Regions from separate parts of the Arthrobacter sp. P1_H7 genome, predicted to be linked through region 2. Evidence: riboswitches for the same ligand, from Rfam matches in the RefSeq annotation. Region 2 holds a riboswitch; the other holds the start of a gene.
What was found. Region 2 has a riboswitch for S-adenosylmethionine ahead of metX (homoserine O-acetyltransferase MetX). Riboswitches for the same ligand answer to the same signal wherever they lie in the genome.

Region 1 (3,807 bases), on a different contig from region 2:
GTTCGACGGCGACTCGAAGAACACCGCGGTGGTCGGCTCGGACAGCGCGGCTTGCCACTGCCCCAGGTCCGGGCCGTCCACGAAGACCGTCTCGACACCCCAGCGCGGCAGGATCTCGTTGAGGATCACGAAGCACGAGCCGAACAGCGAGCGGGCCGCGACCACCCGGTCCCCGGCCGCCAACAGCGCGCCCAGGGCGGTGAAGACGGCGGACATGCCGGACGCCGTCGCAAAACACGCCTCCGTTCCCTCGAGCAGCCGGAGCCGCTCCTGGAAGGTGGCGACGGAGGGGTTGCCGTAGCGGGAGTAGACGAAGCGCTCGTCCTCCCCGGTGAAGGCGCGCTCGGCGGCGGCCGCGGACTCGTAGACGAATCCTGAGTTGAGGAAGATCGGCTCGGTGGTTTCCTGGAAGCCGGTGCGGTCAAGGCCGCCGCGGACAGCCTGGGTGTCGGCCGCCCAGCCGGCGGCGTCGGGATTGAAAGTCACTTAAATCTTTCCGAGGTTGGTGGGCAGGCCGCGGTTCTTCCAGCCGTTGACGGTGCGTTCGCCGAAGCGGTCGGTCTCGCCTTCGAAGCCCTCGAGGACGTTGTACGAGGTGTAGCCGGCGGCCGTCGCGGCCGTCGCGGCGGCGATCGACCGGGCACCGGAGCGGCAAAGGAACACCAGCTCGACGGCGATGTCCTCCGGCGCCTGCTGCCTTAGCTGTTCCACGAAGTGCGGGTTCGGCGTGCCGCCGGCGAGGTTCCACTGGATGAAGAGCGGATCGTTGCGGCTTTCGCCCGCGGCCGCGGTGTCCGGGATGCCGATGTTGGCCCATTCGCCCTCGGTTCGGACATCCACCAGGATGGCTCCGGCCTCCAGCTTGGCCCACGCCTGATCCGGGCTGAGGTCTCCGGCGTAGCTCATGCGTGGCCCGCGAAGGCCCCGTCGGCGCCAAACTCGTCGGCGTCGAGCTCATCAACCGCATTGGCCACGGCGGCGTCCGCACTTGCAATCGCGGCGGGCAGGACCAGCGCCTGCGCCACGATCACGGTGCTTCCGTTGAAGCTGGCGGCGGGGCTTCCGTGCAGCACATAGCCCTCGGCCAGGGCGGCTGACACCCGCTCGCAAAAGGCGCGGTCATCCGCGCCGGTGAACAGGCGGTAGGCCAGTCTTTCCTCGCCGGCAGGTGGTGCACTGGGTGCAGTGCTGGGGGCTGCGGCGGGGACTGTACTGGTGGCTGTTGTGGGTATTGACGTGTCGGTCACGACGGATCTCCTCTTTCACGCTTGCAGCTCGAATTCTCGATTGCCGAGTATTCACCTGAGGCACCCCGCCGCGAAAGGGAGGGTTGCCGACCGGCCAGTCAGGGCTTGGCACCGGTTCTCATTACTCCCCAAAAACGTAACACCTGCGACGCCGGCCCGCACCGCCGCCGTCGTCATGTTCCGTAACCGGGCCGTGGCCCGGGCGAGTAGTGGCGGGCTCCAGTTTCGGGTACTGCCCACTCGTGTCTGCCGGGACGTTTCGCCGTCTACTGGGGGGATTAGGTCCGACGCGTCGGCCGGCGCTGCAGGTGATTCTGGCAGTTTGTGAATCGAGCAGTCCGTGAAACGACTCGTCTGTCCATCAACAGGCTGTCTGAGAATCGGTGGCTGGAACGGTCGGAGCCGCAGCCGCGGTCCGGCCGGTGACGGCGGAATGGAGCAATAGTGGACCCGCGCATACTCGTTACCGGGATTACAAGCGCCGCCGGACGGGCCGTCGCGGCCCAGCTCGAAGCCCGGGGCCTCCCGTACCTCGGCTCCGATGCCCGCGCCGACACCCGTCAGGCCGGGGAGGCTCCCGCCGCCGCCGCGGTCAGGCTCCTGCCGGCGACGGACCCGGACATGATCCTGGACCTGCGCCGGCTGGTGGACCGCGAAGCCATCAACGTCATCATTCCGACCCTCACCGTGGAACTCCCGGTCCTGGCCGCGGCCCGCGCCGGATTCGCCCAGGACGTGCGGATCATCGTGGGTGATCCTGCCGCGGTGGCCCTCGCCAACGATCAGCTTTTCACCACCTGGGCGCTGCAGGCAGCCGGCATTCCGGTGCCCCGGTTCGCGGTTCCGGGCGACCTCGCCGCCGCGCCGGCATCCCTCGCCGGCCTCAGCGGCCCCGTGGTGGTCAAGCCGCGGGTCTTCAAAGGCTCCCATGGTGTCCACCTGCTGGCCGGAACCGCCTCTGTTAGCTGGAAGAACATGCCGGCGGGGCAACTGGTCCAGGAATTTATCCCGGGCGCCGACTACGTGTGCCTGGTGTTCGGCACCCCGGCACGCAACGCGATGGCCCCGGTGGCGGTGGTCCTCGAGAAGACCAGGACTCCGTATGGACGCGCCGGCAGCGACGAAGTCAGCCGGAGGGTGCCGGCGAATCAGGCCGGGGATGTGCGCAAGCTGGGTCTGGCCGCCGTCCGCACGCTCGGGCTGACCGGGCCGGTCCAGGTCCAGATCCGCCGCCGAACCGACGGAACGCCCGTGGTGCTGGGTGTCTGCGCGACCCTGGGCGAGAACAGCACGTGGGCCCCGGAAATGCTCGACGCCGTGCTGGCAACGTTCACCCTCCCGGCATTCAACCCGGCCTCCTTCCGCCGGTGCCCGGCAGTGCCCGCGGACGCCCTGGGGTGAGCGCAACACCAACGCGGGGTCACTTACGGCCCATCCGGGGACATGGGATGGGCCGTACCTGACCCCGCGTTGCTATTCGATGGTGGCGAAGAGGGCGTTGAGTTCGGCCGTGAGCTGGCGCCGCAGTTCCGGGGTGCCGATTTCCTGGCCGTCGATGTGGTTCACCGGGGCCAGGAGCCGGATGCTGGAGATCAGCCAGACCGCATCGGCGTCCAGCAGGTCCTTCGGCTCCAGCGGGCCGTAGCCCAGCTCCCAGCCGGCGGCCTTGGCGGCGGTGAACAGGGCGCCCTGTGACGTGCCGGGCAGGATGCCGCTGTCCAGCTGGGGAGTGATGAGCCGCCGGACGGTGCGGACGCCGCCGGCGCCGTCGTCCGAGGTTTCCAGGTGGGCCAGCAGAACGGTCGACGTCGGACCCTCCAGCACCCGGCCGTCCGCGGACGTGAAGATGACGTCGTCGGCGCCCTGCCGGTGGGCGTAGCGCAACGCCGCCATGTTCACGGCGTAGGAAAGGGTCTTGGCGCCGAGCAGGAGCCACGGGGCGCGCTCGCCGACTTCACTGTCGTAGCCGCGGTCCAGCAGGATGACGTCGATCCCGGTCTCGCGCTGCCGGCGGCCCGCGGCCGCTGGCGCGGAGGCCTGGACCCAGCACGTGGGGGCAGCCGCGCCCTCCGGCCCGCGGGTGACAATCAGCTTCACCACCACCTCATCCTGCCCCGTGCCGTGCGTTGCAGCCGCGGCAGGTTCCTGCCCCCGGAACTCGCGGATGGCGGTTTCCACCGCCCGCCGCCATGCGTCCTCGGCCGGGATGTCCAGCTCCAGCAGCCGGGCCGAGCCGGCCAGCCGGGTCAGGTGGGCCTGGATCTTGCGGGGCCGGCCGCCGACGGCCAGCAGGGATTCGAAGACGCCGTCGCCGCGGGTGGCGCCCAGGTCCGTGGCCATCAGTTGCGGCTGCGACGCGTCGGCAACGCGGCCGCCGTCGAACGCCGGGTCGAGGAAGACCAGCACGGTCGCGGGCGCAGGAACGGGGGCAGGAGTGGTCATGGCTACAGCTTAGTCTCGGCGGTCCCGGGATAGGATTTGCACGTTGCCCGTTCCGGAACTGTTCCGCGGGCCTGTAGCTTGAGGGGTTCGCCTGTGCTGTGGCCATTTCCGCTGGCGG
Region 2 (3,807 bases):
GTCCGGGCCGAAAGCCCCGGCCGGTGCTGTGCCCAGTGACTCGAGGAGCATCAATGTCCAACGCCTGGTCCTTTGAAACCCGCCAGATCCACGCCGGCCAGGAGCCGGACAGCGCCACCGGCGCGCGTTCCCTGCCCATCTACCAGACGACGTCGTTCGTGTTCCCCAGCGCCGAAAGCGCCGCGAACCGCTTCGCGCTCGCCGAACTCGCGCCCATCTACACCCGGATCGGCAACCCCACCCAGGACGCCGTCGAACAGCGCGTGGCCAGCCTCGAAGGCGGCCTCGCGGCCCTGCTGCTCAGCTCCGGCCAGGCCGCCGAGACGTTCGCGATCCTCAATATCGCCGAGGCCGGGGACCACGTGGTGGCCAGCCCCAGTCTCTACGGCGGAACCTACAACCTGCTCGCCCACACGCTGAAGAAGTTCGGCATCTCCGTGACCTTCGTGGCGGACCCGGACAACTTGGACCAGTGGCGGGACGCCGTCCAGCCCAACACCAAGCTGTTCTTCGGCGAAGTGGTCTCCAACCCCCGCCAGGACGTGCTGGACATCGAGGGCGTCTCCCGCGTGGCGCACGAGGCCGGCGTGCCGCTGGTCGTCGACAACACGCTCTCCACCCCCTACCTGATCCGGCCGATCGAGTGGGGCGCGGACATCGTGGTCCATTCCGCCACCAAGTACCTCGGCGGGCACGGCGCCGCAATCGCCGGCGTGATCGTGGACTCCGGCAACTTCGACTTCGGGAAGGACCCGGAGCGGTTCCCCGGCTTCAACACCCCGGACCCCACGTACAACGGCCTGGTCTACGCGCGCGACCTCGGCGCCGACGGCGCACTGGGCGCGAATCTTTCCTACATCCTCAAGACCCGGGTCCAGCTACTGCGCGACCTCGGCTCCGCGGTGTCCCCGTTCAACGCCTTCCTCATCGCCCAAGGCATCGAAACGCTGAGCCTGCGCGTGGAGCGCCACGTGGCCAACGCCACCAAGGTGGCGCAATGGCTGGAGGGGCGGGACGACGTCGAATCGGTCGCCTACGCCGGGCTGCCCTCCAGCCCCTGGTACGAGCGCGGCCGCAAGTATGGGCCCAAGGGGACCGGCGCCGTCGTGGCGTTCAACATCGCCGGGGGAGCGGAGGCCGGCAAGCGGTTCGTCGATGCCCTCGAACTGCACTCGCACGTCGCGAACATCGGCGATGTCCGGTCCCTGGTGATCCACCCGGCGTCGACCACCCACAGCCAGCTCTCGCCCGAACAGCAGACGATCGCCGGGGTGAACCCCGGGATGGTGCGGCTGTCGGTGGGACTGGAGCACATCGACGACATCCTCGCGGACCTCGACGCCGGATTCCGCTCGGCCAAGTCCGCATAGTCACCCCGGCCGGCCTCCCCGCAAGGGGCGGCCGGCCAGGGGGCTGTCACATGGAAGTCACAATCTTCGTGATTTCCGCACCGTGTTTCGTAGACTCGTATCAGGTCATGAGTGCCAGCGACAGCCCCGGCTTGCTGGCCGGCAACCCTCCTTTTGCGGCGGGGTGCCCCGGGTGAAGACCTGGCCTGCCGGTCAGCTGACGGCAGGCAAGCGCGAAGATAGGTCCTCACATGACGATTGCCGTCACCCGCACGGGTGTACCCGAAACCAAACCATCCCGGACCCCGGACGGGACCGTCCAGTTCGTCAGGATCGGTGATCTGCAGCTCGAATCCGGGATTCTGCTGCCGGATGTGGTCCTCGCCTACGAGACGTGGGGGACCCTGAACGCTGACGCCACCAACGCCGTCCTCATTGAACACGCCCTGACCGGCGACACGCATGTGACCCGCGGCGAAAGCGGGGAACCCGGCTGGTGGGAACAGCTCGCCGGACCCGGAGCGCCCGTGGACACGGACAAGTATTTCGTCATCTCGATCAACATCCTCGGCGGCTGCTACGGTTCCACGGGACCCTCCACCCCGGCCCCCGACGGGCGCCCCTGGGGATCGCGCTTCCCGCTCGTCACCCTGCGCGACACCACCGCTGCCGAGGCGCGGCTGGCCGACGCCCTGGGCATCGGTTGCTGGTACGCCGTGGTGGGCGGCTCGCTTGGCGGCGCGCGCGCCCTTGAATGGGCCGTCACGTACCCCAGCCGGGTCCGGCGCTGCGCCGTGATTTCCGTCGGCCCCAGCAGCACGGCCGAACAGATTGCCTTTGCGCAGGCCCAGACGCTGGCCATCCGCCAGGATCCCCACTTCAACGGCGGGAACTACTACGGCGGCCACGAACCCGAGGCTGGGCTCGCCCTCGCCCGCCGCATCGCGCACATCACCTACCGCTCTGCGGCCGAACTGGACGGCCGGTTTGGCCGGAACGCCCAGGAGTCGGAGACGCCCCTGGAAGCCGGATCGCTGGCCGGACGCGGGCGCTACCAGGTGGAAAGCTACCTGGACCACCAGGGCAGCAAGCTGGTCCGGCGCTTCGATGCCAACAGCTACATCGCCATAACCGAAGCCCTCATGAGCCATGATGTCTGCCGCGGGCGCGGCAGCCTCGCGGAGGCCCTGGCCCCGGCCACCGCAGAGTTCCTCGTGGCGGCGGTGGACTCGGACCGCCTGTACTTCCCGGCCCAGTCCCGCCAGCTGGCCGAGGCCCTGCCGGGCGGAGCGGAACTGCACATCATCGAAGCGCCGATCGGCCACGACGGCTTCCTGACCGAAATCGGCCAGCTCAGCGGCCAGCTCCGGGAGGCCTTCTTCGGCCACTAGGCCCGCCTGCTTGTGCATTTTTGCAGATGCGCTCTGCACTAATGGCCGTTGAGGCTCAGCGCGGGAGCGTCCATACTCATGGGGAATGACGCCATGTGCCCTACATCACGGGCGTCCTCAGTCCAATGGTCCGCAGGGTGTCGAAGGCGACACCGAAGGAGTTCTCATGAGCACGGAAAACGCCGCGACAACGCGCGCAGATGAGCCGGACGTCCAAACGTCCGGCCTGAAGAAGGTAGTAACGGCCTCCATGGCCGGCACGGTGGTTGAGTGGTATGAATTCTTCCTCTACGCCTCCGCCGCCACCCTGGTGTTCGGCAAAACGTTCTTCCCCAATTCGGGCACGGAACTCGACGGCATTATCGCCGCGTTCCTGACCTACGCCGTCGGATTCGTCGCCCGCCCGATCGGCGGCATCGTCTTCGGCCACTTCGGCGACAAGTTCGGCCGCAAGCAGCTGCTCCAGGTCAGCATCCTCCTGGTGGGCGTTTCCACCTTCCTGATGGGCTGCCTGCCCACCTTCGCGCAGATCGGCTACTGGGCCCCGGCGCTGCTGGTCTTCCTGCGCTTTGCCCAGGGCTTCGCTGTCGGCGGTGAATGGGGCGGCGCCGTCCTGCTCGTCGCCGAGCACAGCCCCAGCAAGTCCCGCGGGTTCTGGTCCAGCTGGCCGCAGTCGGCCGTTCCGCTCGGCAACCTGCTCGCCACCGCCGTGCTGTTCACGCTGTCCTCCGTGCTGTCCTCCGCCGACTTCCTCAGCTGGGGCTGGCGCGTCGCCTTCTGGCTCTCCGCCGTGATTGTGCTGGTCGGCTACTACATCCGCACCAAGGTCCAGGACGCCCCCATCTTCCTGGAGGCCCAAAAGGAAGTCGAAGTCGAGAACAAGGGCTACGGCGTGGCCGAAGTCTTCCGCCGCTACCCGCGGGGCGTCTTCACCGCGATGGGCCTGCGCTTCGCCGAGAACATCCTCTACTACCTCGTGGTCACCTTCTCGATCACGTACCTGAAGGTCGTCGTCCAGACGGACACCTCGCGGATCCTGCTGCTGCTGCTCGTGGCACACTTCATCC

Region 1: linked by a shared signal. The riboswitch ahead of AC1DXI_RS11885 (DUF1737 domain-containing protein) and the one ahead of metX (homoserine O-acetyltransferase MetX) in region 2 are both predicted to bind S-adenosylmethionine.

What each region holds. Positions count from the first base shown of each region.
Region 1 is NZ_JBFUCO010000010.1:208,417-212,223, reverse strand. Features, by position in the region: gene AC1DXI_RS11895 (O-succinylhomoserine sulfhydrylase) at 1-486, opposite strand, end outside; gene AC1DXI_RS11890 (rhodanese-like domain-containing protein) at 487-906, opposite strand; gene AC1DXI_RS11885 (DUF1737 domain-containing protein) at 903-1,151, opposite strand; SAM riboswitch class IV at 1,260-1,373, opposite strand; gene AC1DXI_RS11880 (ATP-grasp domain-containing protein) at 1,692-2,648, shown strand; gene AC1DXI_RS11875 (aminodeoxychorismate lyase) at 2,721-3,689, opposite strand; gene cls (cardiolipin synthase) at 3,783-3,807, shown strand, end outside.
Region 2 is NZ_JBFUCO010000002.1:294,746-298,552, forward strand. Features, by position in the region: gene AC1DXI_RS02030 (bifunctional o-acetylhomoserine/o-acetylserine sulfhydrylase) at 54-1,370, shown strand; SAM riboswitch class IV at 1,474-1,589, shown strand; gene metX (homoserine O-acetyltransferase MetX) at 1,601-2,740, shown strand; gene AC1DXI_RS02040 (MFS transporter) at 2,907-3,807, shown strand, end outside.